Regions from separate parts of the Bradyrhizobium sp. TM233 genome, predicted to be linked through region 2. Evidence: predicted binding sites of a transcription regulator. Region 2 holds the regulator's gene; each other region holds the start of a gene.
The links. The regulator PhoB, encoded in region 2, activates phosphate uptake and scavenging genes when phosphate is short. The targets are predictions, from matches to a motif close to TGTCATNNANCTGTCAT.

Region 1 (9,532 bases), 170 kb from region 2:
GTCGGCGAATGGCTCTGGGGCTGGCGCAAATGGCTGAGGATGCTGGGCGAGACGCTGCTGATCTCCTATGTCGGCACGCTGATCGGCGCGACCTTCGCATTCGGCCTGAATTTCTTCGCGGCTGAGAACACCTCACCCGCACCCTGGCTGCGCTTCACGGTGCGGCGCCTGCTCGAATTTGCCCGCACCGTTCCCGGCATCGTGTTCGCGCTGATCTTCGTGATCGCCTTCGGGCTCGGACCGATGGCGGGTGTGCTGGCGATCGCGATTCACTCCACCGGCGCGCTCGGAAAGCTGTTCTCGGAAATCGTCGAGAACGCCGATATGAAGCCGGTCGAAGGCATTCGCTCGACCGGCGCGAGCTGGCTGGCCTGCATGCGCTTTGCCGTGGTGCCGCAGGTGACCGCGGGCTATGCCAGCTATGCGCTGCTGCGCTTCGAGATCAACGTCCGCGAGGCCTCGGTGATGGGCTTTGTCGGCGCCGGCGGCATCGGCCAGGAGCTCGTCGTCGCGATCCGCAAGTTCTACTATTCGGACGTCAGCGCGATCCTGCTCACGATCATCCTCACCGTGTTCATCATCGACATCAGCACCGGCTGGCTGCGCGGCCGCCTGTTCGGCAAGGAGGCGCGGACGTGACTCCGCAGGAGGTCGATACGCGAGCGCTTCGCGCCCGCTACCCCGATGTGTTCGACCGGCCGGCCTCGGCGCGGCTTGCCACGCCGGCGATGATCGTCGCGGCGTTCGCGATCCTCATCTACGGCCTGGTCGATCTCGATTTCTCGCCGTCGCGGTTCTTCGCAGGTCTCAGCCAGCTCGGCTGGATCAGCCTGATGATGATCCCGCCCGATCCCGGCTCGTCGCTGCCGGTCTACCTGAAGGCACTCGGCGAGACGCTGTCGATTGCGCTGCTTGGCACCACGCTCGCCGCCGTCTTCGCACTCCCCGTCAGCCTGCTGGCCGCGCGCAACGTGGTGCCGTCGAAGCTCCTGCGCTTTCCCGTGCGCCGGTTCCTGGATTCGATCCGTGGCGTCGACACGCTGATCTGGGCGCTGGTGTGGATCAACGTCGTCGGCCTCGGCCCGTTCGCGGGCGTGCTCGCCATTGCGGTGTCGGATTTCGGCGCGTTCGGAAAGCTGTTCTCGGAAGCGATCGAGGGCGCCGACCAGAAGCAGGTCGAGGGCATCCGCGCCTCCGGCGGCAGCGCGCTGCACGAGATCCGTTTTGGTCTGTTGCCGCAGGTCCTGCCCGTGATCGCGGGCCAGGTGCTCTATTTCATCGAATCCAACACGCGCTCGGCCACCATCATCGGCATCGTCGGCGCCGGCGGCATCGGCCTCCAGCTCGCCGAGCAGATCCGCGTGCTGGAATGGCAGAGGGTGTCGTTCCTGATCCTGATGATCCTGGTCGCGGTCGCCGCGATCGATTTCATCTCGGGCAAGCTGCGGTTCGCGATTATCGGGCGAAGAGCGGTCGCCTGATCAAAGGTGCCGTAGGGTGGGTTAGCCGAAGGCGTAACCCACCACTGTTGATCTCCGCGGAGACAGAAGAGGTGGGTTACGCCTTCGGACTGCGCTTCGCGCAGCCCAAGGCTAACCCACCCTACTGCTCCACCAGAAACTCAACCCGCTCCGCCGCAAACCGCGAATGCTTGGTCACCAGCGGCTTGCCCTGGAGATCGTGGTCGGTCGCATCGACCACCAGGATCGGTCGTCCCAGCGCCAGATCGAGCCGTGCGGCGTCGGTTGCGTCGACGATGCCGGCGGTGATTCGGGTCGCGCCGCGGCGATAGTCGCGGACGCCGTAATGTTCCAGCAGCTTCGTCATCGAGCGTGTCGCCGCGAACACGGCGCCGGCACCTGGAAATAATTCCGCCGACAGCCAGGTGGTGGAGACGCAGATCGGCGTGCGGTCGGCAAGACGGATCGCCTCGATCCGCACCAGCGGCGCGCCGGCCTTCAAGCCGAGCTCGCGCGCCAGCTCGCGGGTCGCGACATCGTCCGTGGCCTCGATCAACTGACCGCGCGGCTCGCGGCCGCCGGCCCCGACGATCTCGGAGAAGCGGGTACGCGAGCGCAGGGGATAGGCGAGCTTCTGTGCCTCGACATAGGTCCCGCTGCCGCGCTCGGCGCGCACGAGGCCGCGCTCGGCAAGGGCCGCCAGCGCGCGCCGTACGGTGTGGCGGTTCACCCGATAGGTTTCGGCGATCTCCATCTCGCCCGGCAATTTATCGCCGGCGGCAAAGCGGCCGTCGGCGATGCCGCGCTCGATGCCGTCGGCAACGAGGCGCCATAGCGCGACGCCGGACGACGCAGTGTCTTGCATGCTCATATCGCCGGTCAGCCTAGCCCAGAAATCACGCCTTTGTCACGAAACAGTCATGGCGCTTCCGTATGAAGTTGTCTATTATCATAGACAACTTTGATGCAGCAAGTTCGTCGGAAAGTTCGGTAGATCAAGTGACCCAGCACAACAACCAGCAAGCCCAGCGCCAGGCCGCCATGGCCGTGCTGGCGCACGCGGAGGCGGGCGAGATCGCCGCCCGCCTCCGCGACTTGGCTCTTCCGGACCATCAGGATCTGCGGGCGCCGGAAAACGGCCTCGTCATGCTGCGTGGCCGGGTCGGCGGCGACGGCGCGCCCTTCAACCTCGGCGAGGCCACGGTGTCGCGCGCCGCGGTGCGGCTTGCCAGCGGCGAGGTCGGGTTCGGCTACACGCTCGGGCGCGACGGCGAGAAGGCGCGGCTGATCGCGCTGTGCGACGCGCTGGCGCAGTCGCGCGATTTTGGCGCGTCGGTGGAGCGGGACGTAATCGCGCCGTTGCGCGAGCAGCTTATGATTCGCCGGAAGCAGGCGGCGGCCGAGACCGCCGCGACGAAGGTTGATTTCTACACCATGGTGCGCGGTGAGGGGTGAGATCATGACCACGATTGCGGAACTGCCACCGGGTTTCGCCGACAAGGTGCTGTCGGCGCAATCGACCTTTCGCTCGGTGATGGACGCGATGGCGCGGCCCGGCTCGGTCCAGCGCATCGTCCCGATGGCTGGAAAGCCGGATACGATGATGCGCGGCACCGCTGCGATCGCGCTGACGCTGTTCGACCACGACACGCCGCTCTGGCTCGACGCGCGGATGGCGGAGAGCTCGGACGTGGTGAAATGGCTGAAGTTTCACACCGGCGCGCCGGTGGTGCAGGATTCCTCGATCGCGAGCTTTGCGCTGATCAGTGACGGCGGTGCGCTGCCGCCGCTCGAACGCTTCGCGCTCGGGACCAGCGAATATCCGGATCGATCCACCACATTGATCCTGCAGGTCGACAGCCTCGACGCAGGGCGCAGCTTCGAGCTGCGCGGTCCCGGCATCGACGGCGCCGCCATGCTCCAGGTGTCGGTCAAGCCGTTCGATCTGTTCGAGCGCCTGCAGGTCAACGAGGCGCTGTTTCCGCGCGGCATCGATGTGGTGCTGGTCGCCGATGACGCCGTGGTCGCGATCCCCCGCACCACGCGAATCGTGAGCAAGGGAAGCTAGAAGCATGTATGTCGCAGTGAAGGGCGGCGAGCGCGCCATCGAGAACGCCCATCGCCTGCTCGCAGATAAGCGGCGCGGCGACCAAGGCGTTCCGGAGCTCACGCTCGACCAGATCTCGGAACAGCTTGGGCTCGCCGTCGACCGCGTCATGAGCGAAGGCTCGCTCTATGACCGCGAGCTCGCGGCGCTCGCGATCAAGCAGGCGCGCGGCGACCTGATCGAGGCGATCTTCCTGGTCCGCGCCTTCCGCGCCACGATGCCGCGCTTCGGCGCCAGCGAGCCGGTCGACACCGGCGCCATGCGCGTGCAGCGGCGGGTGTCCTCGACCTTCAAGGACATTCCAGGCGGACAGATCCTCGGGCCGACCTTCGATTACACCCATCGCCTGCTCGATCCCGCGCTCGCGCAAGGCTTTGTGCCGGAGGCGCCGGCAATGGCGGAAGCGTCGACGGCGCCGACGCCGCGCGTGACCGACATTCTCGGCCGCGACGGGCTGATCGAATCCTCGCCGCAGGCCGAGGACGGCGCCAGCGTCGGCGATCTCACCCGCGAGCCGCTGAATTTCCCGGCGGATCGCGATCTGCGCCTGCAAAACCTCGCGCGCGGCGACGAAGGATTCCTGCTGGCGATGGGCTATTCCACCCAGCGCGGCTATGGCCGCAACCATCCCTTCGCCGGCGAGATTCGCTTCGGCGAGGTCGAGGTGGAATTCTTGGCGGAAGACGTCGGCTTCGCCGTGCCGCTCGGGTCGATCGAGCTCACCGAGTGCCAGATGGTCAACCAGTTCAAGGGCTCCGCGACGGAGGCGCCGTGCTTCACCCGCGGCTATGGCCTCGCCTTCGGCCAGAGCGAGCGCAAGACCATGTCGATGGCGCTGGTGGATCGCGCGCTGCGCGCCCGCGAGCTGGGCGAGGAGGCACTGGCCCCGGCGCAAGATGAAGAATTCGTGATGTCGCATTCGGACAACGTCCAGGCCACCGGCTTCGTCGAGCATCTGAAGCTGCCGCATTATGTCGACTTCCAGTCCGAGCTCGGCCTGCTCCGCAAGCTGCGCCAGGAATTTTCCGATGCCCAGGCGCCTGACGCCATGAAGGAGGCCGCGGAATGAACGCGCCCGCCTACAATTTCGCCTATCTCGACGAGCAGACCAAGCGGATGATCCGCCGCGCCATCCTGAAGGCGATCGCGATTCCCGGTTATCAGGTGCCGTTCGCCAGCCGCGAGATGCCGATGCCCTATGGCTGGGGCACCGGCGGCGTGCAGGTCACCGCTGCGATCCTCGGTCCCCAGGACGTGCTGAAGGTGATCGACCAGGGCTCCGACGACACCACCAACGCGATCTCGATCCGAAAATTCTTCGCCAAGACCGCGGGCGTCGCCACGACCACGGCGACGGATGAGGCAACCGTGATCCAGACCCGCCACCGCATCCCCGAGACGACACTGAACGAGAACCAGGTGCTGGTCTATCAGGTGCCGATCCCCGAGCCGTTGCGTTTCCTCGAGCCGCGCGAGACCGAGACGCGGCGCATGCATGCACTCGCCGAATACGGCCTGATGCATGTGAAGCTCTATGAGGACATCGCCCGCTTCGGCCACATTGCCACCGCCTACGCCTATCCGGTCAAGGTCAACGCGCGCTACGTGATGGATCCGTCGCCGACGCCGAAATTCGACAATCCCAAGATGGACAATTGCCCGGCGCTGCAATTGTTCGGCGCCGGCCGCGAGAAGCGCATCTATGCGATCCCGCCCTATACGCAGGTGGTGTCGCTCGATTTCGAGGATCATCCGTTCGAGCCCTACCGCTTCAACGCGCCCTGCGCGCTGTGCGCCGCTGAAAATTCCTATCTCGACGAGATCGTCACCGACGACAAGGGCGGACGGATGTTCGTGTGCTCGGACACCGACTATTGCGAGGGCCGCCAGGCCGCCGGCCATCACGGCAGCCTCAGCGCCGCGCCGTACAAGGAGAAGGCGCAGGGGGAATCAAATGGCTGATCAAGACATGCGCGAGACCGATGAGCCGCTGCTGGTCGCAAAATCCCTCAGCAAATCCTTCGGCCGCATCGCCGCGTGCTGCGACGTGTCGTTCTCGCTCTATCCCGGCGAAGTGCTGGCGATCGTCGGCGAATCAGGTTCGGGCAAGTCGACGCTGCTGCAGCTCCTGTCGGGCCAGCTCGCGGCCAGCGGCGGCCATGTGTCCTATCGGATGCGCGACGGTGTCGCTCGCGATCTCGCCTCGCTTGGCGAAGCCGAGCGGCGCTTCCTGTACCGGACCGACTGGGGCTTCGTGCATCAGGATCCCGCCCAGGGTTTGCGCATGGCGGTCTCGGCCGGCGCCAATGTCGGCGAGCGGCTGATGGCGGTGGGTTGGAATCACTATGGCCGCATCCGCCAGACTGCGTCCGACTGGCTGACCCGCGTCGAGATCGACACCGCGCGCATCGACGATGCGCCGCGCACCTATTCCGGCGGCATGCGCCAGCGTCTCCAGATCGCGCGCAACCTCGTCACCGAGCCGCGGCTGGTGTTCATGGATGAGCCGACCGGCGGCCTCGACGTGTCGGTGCAGGCACGCCTGCTTGACCTCCTGCGTAGCCTCGTCGCCGAGCTGCAGCTCGCCGTCATCATCGTCACCCACGACCTCGCGGTCGCGCGGCTGTTGTCGCACCGCGTGATGGTGATGAAGGGCGGCCGCGTCATCGAAACCGGCCTGACCGATCAGGTCCTCGACGATCCCCGCGAGCCCTATACGCAACTCCTCGTCTCCTCGATTCTGCCGCCATGAGATTTCCCAGATGAGCCGCCCGATGACCGCCATGATCGACGTCGCCAACGCCAACAAGACCTTCACCATGCACCTGCAGGGCGGCATCGAATTGCCTGTCGTCAGCGGTGTGACCTTCCAGGTCAATCCCGGCGAGTGCGTCGTGCTCTCCGGGCCATCCGGCGCCGGCAAGTCCTCGATCCTGAAGATGATCTTCGGCAACTACCGCTGCGATAGCGGCCGTATCGGCATCCGCCATCGCGGCGCGGTGATCGATCTCGCCAGTGCCGAGCCGCGGCAGATCCTCAACGTCCGCCGTTCCACCATCGGCTATGTCAGCCAGTTCCTGCGCGCAGTGCCGCGCGTGGCCACCATCGACGTCGTCGCCGAGCCGCTGATCGTGAACGGCATGCCACGCACTGAGGCGCAGCAGCGCGCCGGCAGCCTGCTGTACCGCCTCAACATCCCCGAGCGTCTCTGGCAGCTTCCGCCCGCGACCTTCTCCGGCGGCGAGCAGCAGCGCGTCAACATCGCGCGCGGCTTCATCTCGGATCTGCCGATCCTGTTGCTGGACGAGCCGACCGCCTCGCTCGATGCCGCCAACCGCGCCGTCGTGGTCGAGCTGGTCGCCGAGAAGAAACGCCAGGGCGTCGCCATGGTCGCCATTGTCCATGACGACGAAATCCGTCATCTGATTGCCGACCGCATCGTCGACGTCACCAGCTTCGCCGCCGCGGCCTGAGGGAAATGGATATGAACGCCAAGCCGAAGGACATTGTGATCGCCAACGCCAGGATCGTGCTGGCCGACCGGGTGATCGAGCAGGGCTGGGTCGCTCTTGCCGACGGGCGCATCGCCGAGATCGGCGAGGGCAGGGCGCCTGCGGGTGCCGAGGACGCTGGCGGCGATTTGATCATGCCGGGCCTGATCGAGCTGCACACCGATCATCTCGAAGCCCATTACGTGCCGCGCCCAAAAGTGTTCTGGAATCCGGTTGCTGCCGTGATCTCCTATGACGGCCAGCTCGCGACGTCGGGCATCACCACCGTGTTCGATTCGCTCCGGGTCTGGCGCGAGGACGGCGCCGAGGAGGTGGACGGCCGCGCTGGCGTGCTCGCCGCCGCGATCACGACCGCGCGTGACGCCAGCCTGCTGCGCGCCGACCACTTCCTGCATCTGCGCTGCGAGATCCCGATGCCGAGCGTGGTCGAGGAGGCCAGGGAGCTGATCGATCGCCCCGACGTCAAGCTGATGTCGCTGATGGACCACACCCCCGGTCAGCGCCAGTTTCGCGATGAAGGCAAGCTGCGCGACTATTACCGCGGCAAGAACGGCGGCAAGACCGATGCCGAGCTCGACGAGCTGTTCGCAAAGCGCTTCGAGTACCAGAAGCAATATGCCGCGACCAATATGCGCGAGATCGTGTCGCTGGCACATCAGTACCAGATTCCGCTCGCCAGCCACGACGACACCACCGAGGAGAACGTCGCGGACGCCGTACGCGACCGCGTCTCGGTGGCAGAATTCCCGACCACGCTGGAGGCCGCGCGCGGCTTGCACGAGGCCGGCATCGACATCCTGATGGGCGCGCCCAACGTCGTGCGCGGCGGCTCGCACTCCGGCAACATTGCCGCCGTCGATCTCGCCCGCGAGGGCCTGCTCGATATCCTGTCGTCGGACTACATTCCGTCGAGCCTCTTGATGGGCGCGCTGCAATTGCCCGAGCATGTGCCCGCCATCGGCCTTCCCGCGGCGATCCGCACCGTGACGAAGGCGCCCGCGGAAGCGGTGGGCCTCACCGACCGCGGCGAGGTCGCGATCGGCAAGCGCGCCGACCTCATTCGCGTGCATGTTGCCGGCAGTGTTCCCGTCGTCCGCAGCGTCTGGCGCGAAGGAAGCCGCGTCGCATGAACGAGATCCCGGCCGTGGCGCAGGACGATGCGGGCGCGATCGGTCCCGGCCGGCTCGTGCTCGTGGTCGGTCCCAGCGGCGCCGGCAAGGACACGCTGCTGCGGCTGGCGCAAGCGGCCTGTGCTGACGATCACGGCATTGTCTTCCCGCGCCGAATCGTGACGCGCGAATCCTCCGCCGACGAAGACAATGTCGCGCTCGGCTTCGACGAATTCCGCCGCGCGTGCGAGCATGGCGACTTCGCCGTGCATTGGGACGCCCACGGGCATTCCTATGCGCTGCCGCTCGACATCAACGAGGATATCCGCGCCGGCCGCACGGTCGTCGCCAACGTCTCGCGCACGGTGATCGGCGCGCTGCGCCAGACCTACGCCGACGTCGTGGTGGTCGCGATCACGGCGCCACCGGATGTGCTGGCCGCGCGGCTGGCCGCGCGCGCGCGACAGAGCGACGGCAATATCGCCGAGCGCCTCAACCGCAGCGTGGACGACAGGTCGGCGCAGGCGGACGTCACCATCCTCAATGCCGGCAGCGCCGAGTATCACGCCCGCCAGCTCGTGCGCGCGATCAGGAACGAAGGCTGGCGCGATTAGCCACTGCAGCAGGGAGAATGGAATGTCGGTGATCGAAACGATCGAACAGCTGGAGGCCATCTACGGTGCCACCAACGACGCCTCGACCGTGAAAGTCGCCGACCATGTCACGCCGCTCTACCGCATCTTCATCGAGAAGGCGCCGTTCGCCGCGCTCGCCACCATCGGGCCGGAAGGCATCGACTGCTCGCCGCGGGGCGACTTGCCCGGCTTTGTCCGGATCCATGATCCCAACACGCTGATGCTGCCGGACCGCCGCGGCAATAATCGTGTCGACTCCTTGCGCAACATCGTGCGCGATCCCAGGGTGTCGCTGATGTTCCTGATCCCCGGCTCCGGCAATGCGGTTCGCGCCAACGGCCGCGCCCATCTCTCGGTCGATCCCGAGCTGCTGGCCTCGTTCAAGGTCGAGGGCAAGGCGCCGCGCAGCGTCATGGTGATGAAGGTCGACGAGATCTACTTCCAGTGCGCCCGCGCCATCGTTCGCTCCGACCTCTGGAATCCTGACAAGCGTATCGATCCGAAGACGCTGCCGACGCCGGGCCAGATCCTCGCCGAGATGAGCGACAACCAGGTCGGCGGCGCAGAGTACGATCGCATCTGGCCGGAACGGGCTGCTGCGACGATGTGGTGAGCAACGTACGCTCAGCAAGTCCGGAATCGTAGGGTGGGCAAAGGCGCGTTTGCGCCGTGCCCACCACCTATCCAACTCTGCGATAGAAATCGTGGG
Region 2 (9,532 bases):
CGGCCGAGCTGCATCTCCGCACCGGTGAGCATGATGGGCTCGCCGCCGAGCTGGCGCATCGCGACGTCGAACGACACGCGTGTCCGGGTCGACGGGCGCTCGAAGATCATCGCCAGCGTCTTGCCTTCGAGCGGCCTGACCGGCTGCTGCGCCTTCTGCTTCGCCTTCATGGCGGAGGACGCCGCGAGCATGTTCTTGAGCTCGGACAGCGGCAGCTCGTTGATATCGAGGAAGTGCTTTGGAGTTTTATTGGGGGACTTGCTCATCAGCTTGCCGCCCGCTTGGTCTGGCTGGACGAGATTGCGGCGCAGGCGCGCTCGAGCCGCCCGACGCTGTCCTCGATCTCGGCTTCGGTCACGATCAGCGGCGGCAGGAAACGCACGACATTGTCGCCGGCCCCGACGGTGAGCAGCTTTTCGTGACGCAGCGCCGCGACCAGATCGCCGGAGGGCACCACGGCCTTGATGCCGATCAGAAGGCCTTCGCCGCGCACTTCGCTGACGACATCGGGATGGCGGTCGATCACGGAGGCGAGCTTCTGCTTCAGCAGCAGCGACATTCTCTGCACGTGGTCGAAGAAGCCGGGCTTGAGCATGACGTCGAGCACGGCATTGGCCGCGGCGACCGCCAGCGGATTGCCGCCGAAGGTCGAGCCGTGCGAGCCGGGCCCCATGCCGGCCGCCGCATCCGCGGTCGCCAGCACCGCGCCGATCGGGAAGCCGCCGCCGAGCGCCTTCGCCAGCGACATCACGTCCGGCGTGACGCCGGTGCGCCGATAGGCGAACAGATCACCACTGCGGCCCATGCCGGTCTGCACCTCGTCGAAGGCGAGCAGCAGGCCCTTCTCATCGCAAAGCTGGCGCAACGCCTTGAGGAAGGTCGGCGTTGCCGAACGCACGCCGCCCTCGCCCTGGATCGGCTCGATCAGGATGCCGGCGGTCTCCGGACCGATCGCCTTCTTGACGGCCTCGATGTCGCCGTGCGGCAGCTGGTCGAAGCCATCCATGGGCGGGCCAAAGCCTTCGAGATATTTTGCAGATCCGGTCGCGGCGAGCGTTGCCAGCGTACGGCCGTGAAAGGCGCCTTCGAAGGTGATGATGCGATAACGTTCCGGATGCCCCTTGGAGAAGTGATGATGGCGGACCAGCTTGATCACACCCTCCAGCGCTTCGGCCCCCGAATTGCAGAAGAACACGAAGTCGGCAAAGCTCTCGTTGCAAAGCCGGTTGGCGAGCTTCTCGCCATCCGGGCTCTGGAACAGGTTCGACATGTGCCAGAGCTTCGTCGCCTGCTCCTGCAACGCCTTGATCAGATGCGGGTGGCAATGGCCGAGCGCATTCACAGCCACGCCCGAGGTGAAATCGAGATAGCGATCGCCATTGGTCGCGATCAGCCAGCAGCCTTCGCCGCGCTCGAAGCCGAGGTCGGCTCTGGCGAAAACGGGGAGCAAATGCGGCGCTGCGCTGTTAGTCATGATGTCACTTGAATGTTGCGGACGGTGTGACGCGTGCATTGCGCAACGCACCATCGACCGGCCCGGAAAACGAAACGTGCCGCCTTTTAAGGGCGGCACGCGCGACTATCTTATGCCTGGCAAGACGGGTGTCAATGCCGCCCGGAAAGCCTCGCGAAACGCTGAATCCGTAGTCTTGCGGTGCCGATTTTGCGGGTTTTCACCACGGAACATGTGGAAGCGAGTCGGCGGACTCTTGCGCGGGAGTCACGCCATATTGTAGCGTTTGGATTGTCAGATACGACATCTCGTGCAGCGGTTCTGATCCCAAGAGTCCTCATGTACCGGCGTAAACGTTCGGGCGTCAGTCACGCGCCCGGCGAGCCTTAAGGGATTCTGACGGCACGGGTTTTTGAAGGCTTAGGCAATCGCTGCGAGGCCCCAGGATGGCTGGCGCGTAGCGAGGGAAAGGGTGCAATGACGGTTTTGACCTGGTCCGACGATCGCGTCGAGCAGCTGAAAAAGCTCTGGGAGGCCGGACTTTCGGCCAGCCAGATCGCAGCTGAGCTCGGCAATGTGACCCGCAATGCCGTGATCGGCAAAGTGCACAGGCTCGGTCTGTCCGGCCGTGCCAAGAGCCCTTCATCGGCAGCGCCCCGGCCGCGCAAGGCGCGTCCCGCGCAGCACATGATGCGGGTGACCCGCCCCATTGCGCGCGGCAACACCGCGCTGGCGCAGGCCTTCGAGGTCGAGGTGGAGGCTGAACCCGTCACCTACGACAACGTGGTGCCGATGAGCCAGCGGCTGTCGCTGCTCGAGCTGAACGAGGCGACCTGCCATTGGCCGGTCGGCGATCCCTCCAGCCCGGATTTCTTCTTCTGCGGCGGCCGGGCGCTGTCCGGCCTGCCCTACTGCGCCCAGCACTCGCGCGTGGCCTATCAGCCGGCGGCGGATCGCCGGCGTGCCCCGGCAAAGCCGGGCCCGCGGTGAGCGGATTTAGCTGATCGCAAAGACGGCAGCCGTCACACGACGGCGCCTCAACCAACTCGGTGTCATCCCCGCGAACGCGGGGATCCATAACCACAGGGCGCAGTTGTCGCGCGAGATGGTCACTCCGAGTCTTCGCCAAATCACTGCCTGTGGTTATGGGTCCCGGATCTGCGCTGACGCTTGTCCGGGACGACGCTGAGTGTGAGGCGACAGCCCACCAACTCCAGCGCTTGCAAACCCTACGCCTGCTCCGCCTTCGCGAAGCGGTCGTCCAGCGCGTAGCCGGCACCGCGGACGGTGCGGATCGGGTCCTGCTCGCGGCCGAGATTGAGCAGCTTGCGCAGGCGGCCGATATGGACGTCGACGGTGCGCTCGTCGATGTAGATGTCGCGGCCCCAGACGCTGTCGAGCAGCTGCTCGCGCGAGAACACGCGGCCGGGATGCTCCAGGAAGAACTCCAGCAGGCGATATTCGGTCGGACCGAGATCGATCGGCCGGCCCGAGCGCGCCACGCGGCGCTTGTCGCGATCGAGCTCGATGTCGCCATAGGCCAGCACTGTCGCGAGCCGCTCAGGACTGGCGCGGCGCAGCAGGCCCTTCACGCGGGCGAGCAGCTCCGGCACCGAGAACGGCTTGACGATGTAGTCGTCGGCGCCGGTCGCAAGTCCCCGCACCCGCTCGCTCTCCTCGCCGCGCGCGGTGAGCATGATGATCGGGAGCTGCTTGGTGTCGGGCCGGGTCCGCAGCCGGCGGCACAGCTCGATGCCCGACAGGCCCGGCAGCATCCAGTCGAGCACGATCAGGTCCGGGATGTGTTCCTTGAGGCGGGTGTCGGCGTCGTCGCCGCGCATCACCGTCTCGACGTCATAGCCGTCGCCTTCGAGGTTGTAGCGGAGAAGCTCGGTGAGAGCTTCCTCGTCCTCAACCACCATAATGCGTGCGCCCATGGTGTCGTCGCTCCTTAAGACTTCAGGTATTCGGGATCGTGGTGGCGAAGGTGGTCATGTCGCCCTTCGGCCGCTTGTCGGTCATCGCCTGGCCCTCGATCATGTAGAACACGGTCTCGGCGATGTTGGTGGCGTGGTCGCCGATCCGCTCGATGTTCTTGGCGCAGAACATCAGATGGATGCAGAACGAGATGTTGCGCGGATCCTCCATCATGTAGGTGAGGAGCTCGCGGAACAGCGAGGTGCAGATCGCGTCGACTTCCTCGTCGCCCTTCCACACCGCCATCGCCGCCGGCAGATCATGTGCGGCATAGGCGTCCAGCACCGACTTGACCTGCTGCTGCACGAGGTCGGTCATGTGCTCCAGGCCGCGGAACAGCTTCAGCGGATGGAAGTCGGTCTCCAGCGCGGCGACGCGCTTGCCCATGTTCTTGGCGAGGTCGCCGATGCGCTCGAGGTCGGTCGCGACGCGCATCGCGCCGACGATCTCGCGCAGGTCCACCGCCATCGGCTGGCGGCGAGCGATGGTGAGCACGGCGCGTTCCTCGATGCGCTTCTGCAACGCGTCGAGCTCGGCGTCGATGGTGACGACGCGCTGGCCGAGCGCGACGTCGCGGCGGATCAGCGCGTCGACGGAATCGACGATCATGCGCTCGGCGATGCCGCCCATCTCGGCGACCAGGCGGGTGAGCTCCTGGAGGTCGGTGTCGAAAGCCTTTGCGGTATGTTCGGTACCCATATTGCGTCTCCTCAGCCGAACCGGCCGGTGATGTAATCCTGCGTGCGCCGGTCGGTCGGCGACGTGAAGATCTTGCTGGTGTCGTCGAACTCGATCAGTTCGCCGAGATACATGAAGGCGGTCTTGTCGGAGACGCGCGCCGCCTGCTGCATGTTGTGCGTGACGATCGCGATCGTGTAGTTCTCGGACAGTTCCTGGATCAGCTCCTCGACCTTGGCGGTCGAGATCGGATCGAGCGCCGAGCAGGGCTCGTCGAACAGGATCACTTCAGGGCGCACCGCGACGGTGCGGGCGATGCACAGGCGCTGCTGCTGGCCGCCGGAGAGCGACAGGCCGGAGGCGTTGAGCTTGTCCTTGACCTCGTTCCACAGCGCGCCGCCGCGCAGCGCCTTCTCGACGCGGTCATCCATCTCGGACTTCGAGATCTTCTCGTAGAGGCGGATGCCGAAGGCGATGTTCTCGTAGATCGTCATCGGGAACGGCGTCGGCTTCTGGAACACCATGCCGACCCGGGCGCGCAGCAGGTTGAGGTCGAGCCTGGGGTCGAGGATGTTGGTCTGGTCCAGCATGAGCTGGCCGGTGGCGCGCTGGCCCGGATAGAGGTCATACATCCGGTTGAAGATGCGCAGCAGGGTCGACTTGCCGCAGCCCGACGGGCCGATGAACGCCGTGACGCGGTTGGCGCCGAGCGTCAGGTTGATGTTCTTCAGCGCGTGGTGCTCGCCGTAATAGAAATTGAGATTGCGCACCGTCACCTTGGCCGGGGCTTCCGGCAGCGGCTGCGAGGCCAGATGGGCGCTGGAACTCATGGATACGGACAGGTCGGTCATTTTGCAGTCCTCTCGGCGCCGAGGATGCGCGCGCCAATGTTCAGGGCAAGCACGGTGAGCGTGATCAGCAGCGCGCCGCTCCAGGCGAGCTGCTTCCAATAGGCGTAGGGGCTCTGGACGAAGTTGTTGATGGTGACCGGCAGATTGGCCATCGTCTTGTTCAGGCCGAGGCTGAAGAACTGGTTCGACAGCGCGGTGAACAGCAGCGGCGCGGTCTCGCCGGCGACGCGGGCGGTGGCGAGCAGCACGCCGGTGATGAGGCCCGAGCGCGCGGCGCGATAGGCGATCCGCTTGATCACCAGCGAGCGCGGCAGGCCCAGCGCCGAGGCCGCCTCGCGCAGGGGATTCGGCACCAGCAGCAGCATGTCCTCGGTGGTGCGCAGCACGACCGGGATCACGATGACGGCGAGCGCGAGCGCGCCTGCGATCGCGGAGAAGCCACGCATCGGCACCACCACCGCGCCATAGATGAACAGGCCGATGATGATCGAGGGCGCCGAGAGCAGGATGTCGTTGATGAAGCGGATCACCGAGGTCAGCTTGTCGTTGCGGCCGTATTCGGCAAGATAGGTGCCGGCGAACAGGCCGAGCGGCGCGCCGATGCCGACGCCGATCACCGTCATGATGATCGAACCGACGATCGCGTTGCGCAGACCGCCTTCGGTCGAGCCCGGAGGCGGCGTATCCGCGACGAAGAGCTCAAGATTGAGGCCGGCCAGGCCGTTGAAGAGCAGCGTGATCAGGATCAGCGCGAGCCAGGTGACGCCGAAGGCGGCCGCGGCGAAGCAGAGTCCGCGGATCACGATGTCCTTGCGGCGGCGACGCGAATAGATCGGATTGAGCGCCATGACGTTACTTCCCCGCCTTCTTGTCCAGCCGCATCAGCATCAGCCGCGCGGCGGCCAGCACAAAGAACGTCAGCACGAACAGCAAGAGGCCGAGCAGGATCAGGCCGGACTGGTGCAGACCGTCGCTCTCGGCGAACTCGGATGCGATCGCCGCCGAGATCGTGGTGCCCGGCGCGAAGATCGATGAGGAGATGCGGAACGAGTTGCCGATGATGAAGGTCACCGCCATGGTCTCGCCGAGCGCGCGGCCCAGCGCCAGCATGACGCCGCCGATGATGCCGACGCGGGTGTAGGGGATCACCACGCTGCGGACGACTTCCCAGGTGGTGCAGCCGACGCCGTAGGCGGCCTCCTTCAGAACCGGCGGCACCGTCTTGAACACGTCGACCGAGATCGAGGTGATGAAGGGCAGCACCATGATGGCGAGGATCAGCGCGGCGTTGAACGTGCTGAGATAGGACGGCGGACCGGCGAAGATCGCGCCCAGCACCGGGACGCCGTCGAAGATCCTGATCATGAAGGGCTGGAAGGTGTTGGCCAGGAACGGGCCCAGCACGAAGAAGCCCCACATGCCGTAGATGATCGAGGGAATGCCGGCGAGCAGCTCGATCGCCATGCCGATCGGGCGGCGCAGCCATTGCGGGCAGAGCTCGGTGAGGAAGATCGCAATGCCGAGACCGACGGGAATGGCGATCAGCATCGCGATGAAGGAGGTGACGAGCGTGCCGTACATCGGTCCGAGCGCGCCGAGCACGGGCGGATCGGCCGACGGCGCCCAGCGCTGTGTCCACAGGAAGGAGAAGCCGTATTCCTTCATCGCCGGGAACGCGCCGACGATCAGCGAGACGATGATGCCGCCGAGGATGAGCAGCACCGAGATCGCGGACAGCCGCGTGATCCAGTAGAAGGTGACGTCGCCGAGCTTGAACGCGCTCAAGGCCTTGGCGCGGTCATACGGTCCGGCGTCGTCGATTACATCGCTCTGAACGGCCATCTCTGCCACGCCGATCCCCTGTGCCCGTTATATACGCTTGTTGTCAGTCTTTTTGTCGGTCTCGCGCTCCGGACGCGGCGCACGCCGATCCGGAGCGGAAGTCTTGCGGGTCCCAGCGCGGCGTCCGGGACAGGAGCACCTTAGCTCTTGATCTCGGCAGCCCAGGTCTTCTCGATCAGGGTCACGACGCCCTCGGGCATCGGGATGTAGTCGAGCTCTTCAGCCGCCTTGCCGCCGCTCTTGAAGGCCCAGCGGAAGAACTTGATGGCTTCCTGCGAGGCCGCCTTGTCGGTGGCGTCCTTGTGCATGAGGATGAAGGTCGCCGCCGTGATCGGCCAGGACTTCTCGCCGGGCTGGTCGGTCAGGATGACGTAGTAGCCGGGCGCCTTGGCCCAGTCGGCGTTGGAGGCGGCCGCCTGGAAGGCTTCGACGGTCGGCTGCACCGGCTTGCCGGCCTTGTTGACGAGACCGGTGTAGGTCAGCTTGTTCTGCTTGGCATAGGCGTACTCGACGTAACCGATCGAGTTCTTGGTCTGGCTGATGTTGCCCGACACGCCTTCGTTGCCCTTGGCGCCGACGCCGACCGGCCACTCGACCGCGGTGCCCTCACCGACCTTGCTCTTCCAGTCCGCGCTGGCCTTGGCGAGATAGTTGGTGAAGTTGAAGGTGGTGCCCGAACCGTCCGAGCGGCGGACCACGGTGATGGCTTCCGAGGGCAGCTTCACGTTCGGATTGAGCTTCTTGATCGCGGCGTCGTCCCACTTGGTGATCTTGCCGAGATAGATGCTGGCGAGCGTCTCGCCGTCGAACACCATCTCGCCGGGCTTCACGCCCTCGAGGTTGACGACGGGGACGATGGCACCCATCACCATCGGCCACTGCACGAGGCCGTCCTTCTCGAGCTGCTCGGCCTTGAGCGGCGCGTCGCTGGCGCCGAAGGTCACGGTCTTGGCCTGGATCTGCTTGATGCCGCCGCCGGAACCGATCGACTGGTAGTTCAGACCGTTGCCGGTCTCCTTCTTGTAGGCGTCAGCCCATTTGGAATAGATCGGGAACGGGAACGTGGCGCCGGCGCCGGTGATGTCGGCAGCAAAGGCCGCTGTCGCCGATGCGGCGACCAAGCCGGCAGCGACGATCGTCTTGAGGAAATTCATGCTGGTCTCCATACAGGGGAGCGAAGCGCCATCAGCGCCCGATCGCGCTCCCCGTGCCGCCCCTTTAGGAGCGGTCGGCTGTGCTTTTACGAAGGTTTCGTGACAGCTGAATGACTATCTTAAGCGACTGAAATCGTTATAAATTCAGCTCAGAGCAGCAGGCTTGCCCTGGGGAAAACAGGCGGTGAAAGTGGCGCCCTGCTTGGGCACGCTCTCGATCAAAAGCCGGCCGCGATGACGGTTAAGAATATGTTTCACCAGCGATAATCCGAGCCCGGTGCCGCCCTGCGAGCGACTGTCGCCGACGTCGACCCGGTAGAACCGCTCGGTCAGCCGCGGCAGGTGCTCGGGCGAGATGCCGGGGCCGAAATCGCGGACCATGATCCGGATTTCCTGAGTTCCATCAATGGCCGCGCCAGATGTCAGCGTCACGATGACGCGTCCGCCGGAGGCGCCGTATTTGAGCGCGTTCTCGATCAAATTCTCGAACAGTCGGAGCAGCTCCTCGCGGTCGCCCGCGATCATCACCGGGCCATCGGGCAGATCGATCTCGACCTCGACCTGGCGCTCGCGCGCCAGCGGCTCGAGCCCGTCGGCGACCTGGCGGATGATCGGCAGCAGGTCGACCAGCGTGTCGGGCCGGACATGGGCCGACAGCTCGACCCGCGACAGCGACAAGAGATCGTCGATCAGGCGCGCCATGCGGGTGGCCTGGTTGTGCATGATGCCGAGGAAGCGCTCGCGCGCCTTGGGATCGTCCTTGGCCTGGCCCTGCAGCGTGTCGATGAAGCCCGACAGTGCGGCCAGCGGCGTGCGCAGCTCGTGGCTGGCATTGGCGACGAAGTCGGCGCGCATCTCCTCGACCCGGCGCAGCGGCGTCTGGTCGTGGAAGGTCATCAGCATGCATTTGTCGGCGCCGCCGAAGCTGGTCGGCACCGGCACCGGCGTGATCATGAGCTCCATCCAGCGGTCGACCGGGACGTGGTCGAGATAGGTCGCGCGCCGCGGCTCGGTGGTCGCGATCGCCTCGCGCAGCGCCGTGATGATCTCCGGCGAGCGCAGCGCGAACTGGGCGAGCTCGTTCCGGCGCAGCGCCGGCGCGAGCTGGGCGGCGGCGGCGTTGAGGTGGATGACGCGGCCGGCGCGGTCGAGCAGCACCGCCGGATCCGGCATGCCGGCGACGACCGCGGCCACCGCCGCGCTCTCGACCGGGGTGATCCGCCTGACGTCGTCGCGCGAGGCGGCGGGATCATGCAGGCGCCACGGGATCAGCGCCGCCGCCGCGATACAGAGGAATACGATCGCGGCGTGCAGCGCCGACAATTCGCCGAGCGAGACCACGACGGACAGCGCCAGCGCCGCGGCGATCAGGATCACGGTCGAATGCCGCAGCCGGTCGGACCAGGGCTGGGCGGAGGGAGAAGAAGATGGGGCGTCGATCGCCATCGGGGCGGACTTCTCCTGGTGGTTTGTCCTTAAGACTTCACTCCTAAGGCCTGACTCCTAAGGCCTTACTCCTAAGGCTTGGCGCCGTCGCTGCGCTCTCTCACGTAAGCGGCTTCACGCGCCGGGCCGGG
Region 3 (9,532 bases), on a different contig from region 2:
CGCAGGGCGGGCCCAAGGTTCCCGCCGACGCCTCCGTGACCTCGACCGTCGGCATCGGCCCGCGCTCCGAGGGCGGCTTCGGTCTCGACATCGATCTCGCCGTCTCGCTGCCGGGCCTCGCCCGCGCGGAAGCCGAGGCGCTGGTCGAGAAGGCGCACCAGGTGTGCCCATACTCCAACGCCACGCGCGGCAATGTCGACGTTCGCCTGACGGTCGTCTGATCGAAAGGGCGGATTGGCTGGCCCGGGATCCCCCTCGGGCCGGCCGCTTCCGCTGATGCGCCAATCCTGATTTGCCATGCCGCGGCATGCGGCCGGCACTGCATACGTCCCTACGCAACAAGCCATTGCTGGCTTGTGCGAACCTCGCTAGGCCTGTGACCAAATCTCGACACAGGGAAGCGAAGGCATGAGTTCTGAAGCCGCCAGTTCTGAAGCCGCATTGGGCGCAATGAGCGGATTGCGCGTCATCGACCTCACGCGCGTGCTCGGCGGTCCCTACTGCACCCAGATCCTCGCCGACCACGGCGCCGACGTGATCAAGGTCGAGCCGCCCGCCGGCGACGAGGTGCGCGAATGGGGCCCTCCCTTCCACGAGGAGGACGCGGCCTATTTCGTCGGCATCAACCGGAACAAGCGCTCGATCGGCCTCGACCTCGCCTCCGAGGGCGGCCGCATCGTGCTGCTCAAGATGCTGGAGACGGCCGACGTCCTGATCGAGAATTTCAAGCCGGGCACGCTGGAGAAATGGGGCATCGGCAACGATGTGCTCAGCAAGAAATTTCCGCGCCTCGTGCATTGCCGGATCTGCGGCTTCGGCGCCGACGGCCCGCGCGGCGGCAATCCCGGCTATGACGCCATCATCCAGGCCATGACCGGCATGATCGCTGCGACCGGCTCGCCCGAGAGCGGGCCGATGCGGATCGGCGTGCCGCTGGTCGACATCACCACCGGCCTCTACGCGGCGATCGGCATCCTGATGGCGCTGTCGGAGCGGCAGCGTTCGGGCAAGGGGCAATTCCTGGAGACGACGCTGTACGAGACCGGCCTTGCCATCATGCATCCGCACACCGCGAATTATTTCATGCATGGCAAGCCGCCGAGCCTCACCGGCAACGAGCATCCAAACCTCGTGCCTTATGCGATCTTCCCGACCAAGACCGACAACATCTTCATCGGCGTCGGCAATGACGGCACCTTCCGCAAGCTCGCCAAGGAAATCGGCAAGCCGGAGCTCGGCACCGATCCGCGCTTTGCCCGCAACAAGGACCGCATCGCCAACCGCGAGGCGCTGCGCGCCGAGCTCGCCGCCGTGTTCAGCCAGCACGAGGCCGAGCCGCTGTGCAATCGCCTGCTCGCCGCGGGCCTGCCCGCGGGTCCCGTGCAGAAGATCGACCAGGCGCTGACCAACCCGCACACGATCGCGCGCGGCGATATTATCGAGAAGGACTGGTACAAGGGCGTGGCCTCGCCGATCCGGCTCGACCGCAGCAAGCCGAGCCTGCGCCGCCTGCCGCCGAAATTCAGCCAGCACTCGGCGGAAGTGCTGGGCGAGTTCGGCTACTCCAAGGCCGAGATCGACGCGATGGTCGAGCAGGGCACCGTCTGCGGCCCCGAGCGCAAGCGGTAGAGGCCACCACCTCCGTCCAACGAATGATGCCGCAGTGCGGCGCGGGCACGATAGTGCAGCGCGAACGGAGGAGGCTGCCCCCTCCGTCTTCGCCTATTTGCCGGCTTCCCTTTTCCAGCGCTTGCCGCTTTCGTTTCGGCCGCTTACACAGTCATGTGAACGTCATATGGCGCTGCTAGCGCAAGCGCTTCTTTAGTGACGGGCAAGGGAGGTTTTCTTGATGGCTCTTCGACATTTTGGCACGGCTGCTGCTGTTGCACTCACGGTTGGTCTCGGCGCTTCGCCGGCTTTGGCCGTGACGGAAATCCAGTGGTGGCACGCGATGACCGGCGCCAACAACGACGTCATCGTCAAGCTCGCCAACGACTTCAACGCGTCGCAGAGCGACTTCAAGGTCGTTCCGACCTACAAGGGCAATTACGCCGACACCATGAACGCGGGCATCGCGGCGTTCCGTGCCGGCAACGCGCCGCACATCATGCAGGTGTTCGAGGTCGGCACCGCCACCATGATGGCTGCGACCGGCGCGGTGAAGCCAGTCTACAAGCTGATGGCCGACGCCGGCGAGAAGTTCGATCCCAAGATCTACCTGCCCGCCATCACCGGCTACTACTCGACCTCGAAGGGCGAGATGCTGTCGTTCCCCTTCAACTCGTCGTCCACCGTGATGTGGGTCAATCTCGACGAGCTGAAGAAGGCCAATGTCGCGATCCCGAAGACCTGGCCCGAAACGTTCGAGGCCGCCAAGAAGCTGAAGGCTGCCGGTCATGACACCTGCGGCTTCTCCGGCTCCTGGGTTACCTGGGTCAATCTCGAGCAGCTCTCCGCCTGGCACAACGTCCCGCTCGCCAGCAAGGCCAACGGCCTCGACGGCTTCGACACCAAGCTCGAGTTCAACGGGCCGCTCCAGGTCAAGCATCTCGAAAACCTGGTCGAGCTGCAGAAGACCAAGGTCTACGACTATGCCGGCCGTACCAACACCGGCGAAGGCCGCTTCACCTCGGGCGAATGCCCGATCTACCTGACCTCGTCGGCCTTCTTCGGCAACGTCAAGGCCCAGGCCAAGTTCGCCTTCACCGCGGTGCCGATGCCGTATTATCCGGAGGCAAAGGGCGCGCCGCAGAACTCGATCATCGGCGGCGCTTCGCTCTGGGTCATGGGCGGCAAGCCGGCCGACGAATACAAGGGCGTCGCGAAATTCCTGACCTTCCTCTCGGACACCGATCGCCAAGTCTACATCCACAAGGCCTCGGGCTATCTGCCGATCACCAAGGCGGCCTATGAGAAGGCCAAGGCCGAGGGCTTCTACAAGGACCAGCCCTATCTCGAGACCCCGCTGCTCGAGCTGACCAACAAGGAGCCGACCGAGAACTCGCGCGGTCTGCGCCTCGGCAACATGGTTCAGCTCCGTGACGTCTGGTCGGAAGAGATCGAGCAGGCGCTGGCCGGCAAGAAGACCGCCAAGCAGGCGCTGGATGCCGCCGTCGAGCGCGGCAACACGATGCTGCGGCAGTTCGAAAAGACCGCCGTCAAGTGAGGCGATGAGCGGCAGGCCGGTTACCCCGCCTGCCGCTTTCGGCGGACACCATGCAAAAGCAAGCCATTTTCCAATCCAGGCTATTGCCCTACGCGCTGGTTGCGCCGCAGCTCGCGATCGTCCTGCTATTCTTCTACTGGCCGGCCTTGCAGGCGGTCATCCAGTCCTTCCTGCTCCAGGACGCCTTCGGTCTGTCGACGAGCTTCGTCTGGTTCGACAATTACATCGAGCTGTTCAAGGACCCCGCCTATTTCGAGGCAATCGTCCGGACCTTCTTCTTCTCGTTCGCGATCGCGGTCTCGTCGTTGTCCTTTGCGCTGCTGCTCGCCGTCATGGCGGACAAACCCCTGCGCGGCTCGATGCTGTACCGCACGCTCTTGATCTGGCCCTATGCGGTGGCGCCGCCCGTGGTCGGCGTGCTCTGGATCTTCATGCTGCATCCCTCGCTCGGCGTGATCTCGCGCTATTTGCGCGCTGCCGGGATCGACTGGAATCCGCTGCTCGACGGCGACCAAGCCGCCAGCCTGATCATCCTCGCCGCCGCCTGGAAGCAGATCTCCTACAATTTCCTGTTCTTCCTCGCCGGCCTGCAGAGCATCCCGCGGAGCGTGCTCGAAGCCGCCGCGATCGACGGCGCACGCCCGATGCGCCGGTTCTGGACCGTGACCTTCCCGCTGCTGTCGCCGACCATCTTCTTCCTGCTGGTCGTCAACATCGTCTACGCCTTCTTCGACACGTTCGGCATCATCGACACCATGACCCGCGGCGGTCCCGGCAAGTCGACCGAGACGCTGGTCTACAAGGTCTATTCCGACGGCCTGCTCGGCGGCAATCTCGGCAGCTCCGCGGCGCAATCGGTGATCCTGATGATCATGGTCATCGTGCTCACGGGAATCCAGTTCCGCTTCGTCGAACGCAAGGTAACCTACTGATGGTCGAGGAAGAGGGCTTTCGGCGCTACGTTGCCCACATCATTCTCTGGATCGGGATCGCGATCGTCGCCTTCCCGGTCTACATCGCGTTCATCGCCTCGACCCAGGACAACGCGCTGATCGCGAACGGGCAGATGTCGCTGCTGCCGGGCGGTCATTTCTTCGAGACCTATTATCAAACCATCTTCGTCGGCACGAGCGGCTCGACCCGCGAGCCGGTCGGCAACATGATGCTGAACTCGCTGGTGATGGCGCTGCTGATCGCGATCGGCAAGATCGCGATCTCGATCATCTCGGCCTATGCGATCGTGTATTTCCGCTTTCCGTTCCGGATGCCGATCTTCTGGATCATCTTCATCACGCTGATGCTGCCGGTCGAGGTCCGCATCTATCCGACCTACAAGATCGTCGCCGACCTGCACATGCTCGACAGCTATGCGGGCCTCGCGCTACCGTTGATCGCCTCGGCCACCGCGACGCTGCTGTTCCGCCAGTTCTTCATGACCGTGCCGGACGAGCTGCTGGAAGCCTCGCGCATCGACGGCGCCGGCCCCTTGCGCTTCTTCTGGGATACGCTGCTGCCGCTGTCGCGCACCAACATGGCGGCGCTGTTCGTGATCCTGTTCATCCTCGGCTGGAATCAATATCTCTGGCCGCTGCTCATCACCACGCGCGACGACATGCAGACCATCCAGGTCGGCATCCGCAAGATGATCACCACCACCGACGCGCTGACCGAATGGCCGATCGTGATGGCAACCGCCGTGCTGGCCATGCTCCCGCCGGTGTTCGTCGTCGTCGCCATGCAGAAACTGTTCGTGCGCGGACTGGTCGAGACGGAAAAGTAAGAAGTGAGTTTTCATGGCTAACGTTACCCTGCGCAACGTCCGCAAGACCTATCCCGGCGGCTTCGAGGCCATCAAGGGCGTCAACGTCGATGTCGGCGACGGACAGTTTTGCGTGCTGGTCGGCCCCTCCGGCTGCGGCAAGTCCACGCTGCTGCGCATGGTCGCAGGCCTCGAGACCGTCACCGGCGGCGAGATCGACATCGGCGGCCGAATCGTCAACCAAATCGAGCCCGCCGATCGCGACATCGCGATGGTGTTCCAGAACTACGCGCTCTATCCGCATATGAGCGTCTACAACAACATGGCTTACGGCCTGCGCAACCGCGGCATGGCGGAGGCCGAGATCAAGGCCCGCGTCGAGGAAGCCGCGCGCGTGCTCGAGCTGTCGCCGATGCTGGAGCGCAAGCCGCGCCAGCTCTCCGGCGGCCAGCGTCAGCGCGTCGCCATGGGCCGCGCCATCGTGCGCCAGCCCAAGGTGTTTCTGTTCGACGAGCCGCTCTCGAACCTCGATGCGAAACTCCGCATCGCGATGCGCGTCGAGATCCGCAAATTGCAGCGCCGGCTCAACACGACGTCGATCTACGTCACCCACGACCAGCTCGAAGCCATGACGCTCGCCGACATTCTCGTCGTGATGAACGGCGGCCAGGTTGAGCAGGTCGGCAATCCCCTGGCGATCTACGAGAAGCCGGCGACCACCTTCGTCGCCTCCTTCATCGGCGCGCCGCCGATGAATTTGATGTCGACGCGCCCCGAGGAGATCAGGTCGCAGCTTGCGGGCAGCGCGGCGGCCGATGCCGGCATCCTCGGCATCCGCCCGGAAGATTTCGTCATCACCGACCAGACACCGGCCGGCGGCGTCGCCTTGCCGCTGACCGTGGAGGCGATCGAGCGCGTCGGCGCCGAAACCTTCGTCTACGGCTCGCGCGAGCAGGAAGAGCAGCGTGTCGCCGCCACGCCGGGCGAGCTGCCGCCCGGCGAGATCATCGTCCGCATTCCCGGAACCGAGGCGCCCGCGATCGGCGCGAAAATCCGCGTCGCGGCGCTACGGGCGAAGCTGCATTTGTTCAGCGGTGACGGGCGGACGCGGCTGGAGGGCTGAAGGTCCAACCAAAAAGTGCGAAAACAACCCCATGCACAGTAGAGGGGGCTTTGTTTTCGTTGGAGTAATTCTCCTGCAACTTCGTCGTGCCCGGGCTTGTCCCGGGCATCCGCGTTCTTGATGCCGCGAATAAAGATCGGGAATGGCCGGGACAAGCCAGCCATGACGGTTCGGGAGCATCTGGCGGCGCGACCAGCCCCTCCACAGCACTCTGCTACGTGCTTGAACCCACAGGGGAACGTGCCCATATTGCTGATCAAGGGGCGCCTCTATGGGCCCTGATGCACCAAAGTCGCTTTGCGAGGACTTTGTAAACTATGTCTCGTGTTCCCACGTTATCCAGTCCGTTCCTTCTGGGCTTCGACGAGATTGAGCGCGTGCTCGATCGCGTCGTCAAAGGCGCCGACGGCTACCCTCCCTACAATATCGAGAGGTGTGGCGGCGCGGACGGCCAGCCCGAGCGCTTACGTATCACGCTGGCGGTCGCCGGATTTACGCGCGACCAACTCGATGTAACCATTGAGGAAAACCAGCTCGTGATCCGCGGGCGGCAGCAGGACGACAAGTCCCGGCAATACATCCATCGCGGCATCGCCGCGCGCCACTTCCAGCGCACCTTCGTGCTGGCGGAGGGGATGCTGGTGCTGGGTGCGGATCTGAAGAACGGGTTGTTGTCGATCGATCTGGCCCGGCCTGAACCGGAGAGGATCGTTAAGACAATCGCTATCAATGAGCACGAATAATGGAACGAGTAGCGGACTCGACCGCTTAGTGTTCCAGAGGAGTCGAGACCATGAGTGAAGGTCACGTTGCGTTCGAATACGAAGCCAAGAACGTCTCGCCCGAGACGCTGGCAACCCTGGGCGAAGGCCATATCGCCTATGTGAAACAGATCCGCTCCGAGGACGTGCCGGGCCTGTTTCCCGAAGCGCCGAAAATCGCGCCGGGCCTCAAGCTCTTTGCGCTCCACGCCGCCGACGGCACGCCGATCATGCTGACCGACAGCCGGGAAGCTGCGATCGCCAATGCCTGGAGCAACGAGCTGCAAGCCGTCAGCGTGCACTGAGCGCACGTCGCACGAATAGAGTTTCCAGCGGGCATGCCTTCTTGCGAAGGCGTGCCCGTTTCCATTTCGTGTGCAAACTCGAACCGGAGCGCGAGCGCGATCTGACTGAATCGATTGAGCCACGGACCCGTCCGACTTGTCTCGCTTAAGTAAACCGCCGACGCGAGCCGCGCGCATGGGAATACTGAACTAGCCGCAAGGGGCGCGCTCGTATCGCACCGAACAGTTACGGAACGCGGGATTGCGGCTTAGTCGCTTGTCCCCATGTGGCGCTGGATAGAACTCCTCGCAACAACAGCAAGCGCTAGATTAAAATGACCTAGTGTGAGGCCGCGGCGTGCTTAGCTCTCGTGCCCCGGACGCGACGCAGCGCAAAGCGGCGCGGCGCAGCACGACGCATCGCGCGGTGGAGTTCAGGTCACGTAACTTTCCCGCTTCAACGCCCCGCCGGCATCAGCGCCCGCATGACGTCCGGCTTCCAGGTTTGACGCGCGCTGTCGAAGGCCGCGAAATCATGGTCGAACTGCCAATAGGCCCATGCCCAGCCAAGCCGGTCCGCACTTCGCGCCACGAACGACAGATATCGCGTCCGGGCTTCGGCCGGAGCGCGCTCGTACACGCCGAACTCGCCGAGATAGATCGGGCGCCTTTCCTTTTCCGACCAGATCCGGATCTTTTCGAAGTCGGCGAGAGCCTTCCGTTCGTCCTCCGGCGTGCCCCAATCGAGTGGCCCGATTTGCGAAAACGTTGGGGACCACGGCGCACCCTGATGCGTGAAGCGTATCGGCGCGTAATAGTGAAACGTGACGATGAGGTTCCTGTCACCTGACGGCAGGGCCAGTTCCTCGACCGGCATGTCATCGACGTTGAGAACGGCAGCAATGACCGTCCGTCCGGGATTGCCGGTGCGGATGATGCCGAGACACTCGTTCAGAAGCGCGTTCCAGCTGGTCGACGTCATCTGCCCGCCGGGCTCGTTGAGGACCTCGAAGACCAGCGTCGGATATCTTCCGGCATAGCGCCCGGCGATTTGCGTCCAGAACGCCTTCAGCTTCTCGGCGCATCCGGACACGTCGCGCTGGCAAGTATCCGTATCGTGCTCGTCGAGAATGGGGATGAGCTTCCGGGCGAGCACCTCCTCGATCACGGCATCAAGCCGCCTCAAGACGATTTCATCCAGCAGATTCCCTGGGCCCATGAACTTGAAGCCGAAGAAATTGATCCGAACGTGCGAGAACCCGGCCTTTCGGATGGCCGTGAGGTTGTCCAGACGAAATGGCGCGTTCCGGCCTCCCTCCCAGATGCCGTCGTAGCCAAGGATGTTGATGCCGCGCCCCAACTCTCCTGGAGCGGGCGCGGTGCCCTGTCCGGCTGCGTCGGCCTGAGAGCAGATCGCAAGCATGGTTATCGCCAAGGTGAGACGGAAGGTCACCGACCAGCGGGCGCAGATGGCATTCAAGCTGCTTCCTCCATCATGGCTGCAGGGGTTGCTGCGGCACCGGCCTGCACACTGCGAAGAAGCATGCGACGAGAAGCACCGACGTGAACATCGTCGAGCGAAGGAACATCGTCTCCGTGAAGTTCGATTGAAAGCTCAAGACGACAAATCCGATGATGAGAGCGCAATGGCAACGATTGATCGACCGCGTGGCGATCAAATACAGGACCTTTTCCGAAAACAGATAGACGCTCGCGACGAACAGCAAATATCCCAGAAACCCCGTTTCGATCGCCACCGCGATGTAACCGCTATGATAATTGTCGAGCACCCAGCCATGGTTCTGGTTGAAATAGTCGTAAATCGAAGGACGCGTCCAGAATCCGTTGATGCCAAAGCCCAGCAGGGGCGCATCGTTGAAATGGCTGATGGCGTACTGCCAGATGAAGGTCCGCTCGGTCAAATCGATGGTCGATTCGCCGAGATGGATGGAATCGTACCCCGTCAGATAGAAATACAGGAACAGCAGGGCGGCCAGGATGCACATGATGAACGGCAGAACCGCATAGACTCTCATGCAACGGATCGACCACATCGAGGTCACGAGCAGTCCACACGCGGCAACGGCAACGGCGCCGGCACCGCGGGATTCCGAGGCGATGACGCACGTCAATGCCAGAAGGAACGTCGCGAGAAAAGCGATCCATCCCTGCCCCGTCATCTTCTGATAGCAGGCAAAGAACATCAGATATGCGCTGATGAAGCCGAGCGTCTGCTTCGATTCGTAGATTCCTTGCCACTGGCCATTGTGCATCCAGCTCTGGTCGACGCCGATCTCTGGCACGAAGACGGCACACAAGGCCGAGGCGGCGACCAGAATGAAGAACCCGAGGGCCGTCGATCCGACGATCTCGTCCATGTCGATACGCGTAATGAGGCAGTACGCACCGAAGGTCGTCACCACAAGTGCCGCGCTCTTC

Region 1: a site for PhoB is predicted at 2,366-2,382, ahead of phnF (phosphonate metabolism transcriptional regulator PhnF). Genes of this name have one in related genera too.
Region 3: a site for PhoB is predicted at 1,779-1,795, ahead of ugpB (sn-glycerol-3-phosphate ABC transporter substrate-binding protein UgpB). Genes of this name have one in related genera too.

Annotation. Positions count from the first base shown of each region.
Region 1 is NZ_BTIG01000001.1:846,360-855,891, reverse strand. It holds gene phnE (phosphonate ABC transporter, permease protein PhnE) at 1-639, shown strand, start outside; gene phnE (phosphonate ABC transporter, permease protein PhnE) at 636-1,481, shown strand; gene phnF (phosphonate metabolism transcriptional regulator PhnF) at 1,603-2,331, opposite strand; gene phnG (phosphonate C-P lyase system protein PhnG) at 2,502-2,915, shown strand; gene phnH (phosphonate C-P lyase system protein PhnH) at 2,920-3,528, shown strand; gene AABA86_RS04055 (carbon-phosphorus lyase complex subunit PhnI) at 3,533-4,636, shown strand; gene AABA86_RS04050 (alpha-D-ribose 1-methylphosphonate 5-phosphate C-P-lyase PhnJ) at 4,633-5,529, shown strand; gene phnK (phosphonate C-P lyase system protein PhnK) at 5,522-6,319, shown strand; gene phnL (phosphonate C-P lyase system protein PhnL) at 6,342-7,040, shown strand; gene AABA86_RS04035 (alpha-D-ribose 1-methylphosphonate 5-triphosphate diphosphatase) at 7,052-8,209, shown strand; gene phnN (phosphonate metabolism protein/1,5-bisphosphokinase (PRPP-forming) PhnN) at 8,206-8,802, shown strand; gene AABA86_RS04025 (pyridoxamine 5'-phosphate oxidase family protein) at 8,825-9,436, shown strand.
Region 2 is NZ_BTIG01000001.1:1,015,231-1,024,762, forward strand. It holds gene argF (ornithine carbamoyltransferase) at 1-266, opposite strand, end outside; gene AABA86_RS04855 (aspartate aminotransferase family protein) at 266-1,474, opposite strand; gene AABA86_RS04860 (GcrA family cell cycle regulator) at 1,931-2,443, shown strand; gene phoB (phosphate regulon transcriptional regulator PhoB) at 2,683-3,390, opposite strand; gene phoU (phosphate signaling complex protein PhoU) at 3,413-4,129, opposite strand; gene pstB (phosphate ABC transporter ATP-binding protein PstB) at 4,141-4,959, opposite strand; gene pstA (phosphate ABC transporter permease PstA) at 4,956-5,807, opposite strand; gene pstC (phosphate ABC transporter permease subunit PstC) at 5,812-6,801, opposite strand; gene pstS (phosphate ABC transporter substrate-binding protein PstS) at 6,942-7,955, opposite strand; gene AABA86_RS04895 (ATP-binding protein) at 8,100-9,401, opposite strand; gene AABA86_RS04900 (YbhN family protein) at 9,473-9,532, opposite strand, start outside.
Region 3 is NZ_BTIG01000013.1:162,851-172,382, reverse strand. It holds gene AABA86_RS24765 (organic hydroperoxide resistance protein) at 1-221, shown strand, start outside; gene AABA86_RS24760 (CaiB/BaiF CoA transferase family protein) at 409-1,629, shown strand; gene ugpB (sn-glycerol-3-phosphate ABC transporter substrate-binding protein UgpB) at 1,850-3,166, shown strand; gene ugpA (sn-glycerol-3-phosphate ABC transporter permease UgpA) at 3,217-4,098, shown strand; gene ugpE (sn-glycerol-3-phosphate ABC transporter permease UgpE) at 4,098-4,946, shown strand; gene AABA86_RS24740 (sn-glycerol-3-phosphate import ATP-binding protein UgpC) at 4,960-6,048, shown strand; gene AABA86_RS24735 (Hsp20 family protein) at 6,366-6,791, shown strand; gene AABA86_RS24730 (DUF1150 family protein) at 6,842-7,114, shown strand; gene AABA86_RS24725 (glycoside hydrolase family 5 protein) at 7,551-8,573, opposite strand; gene AABA86_RS24720 (O-antigen ligase family protein) at 8,587-9,532, opposite strand, start outside.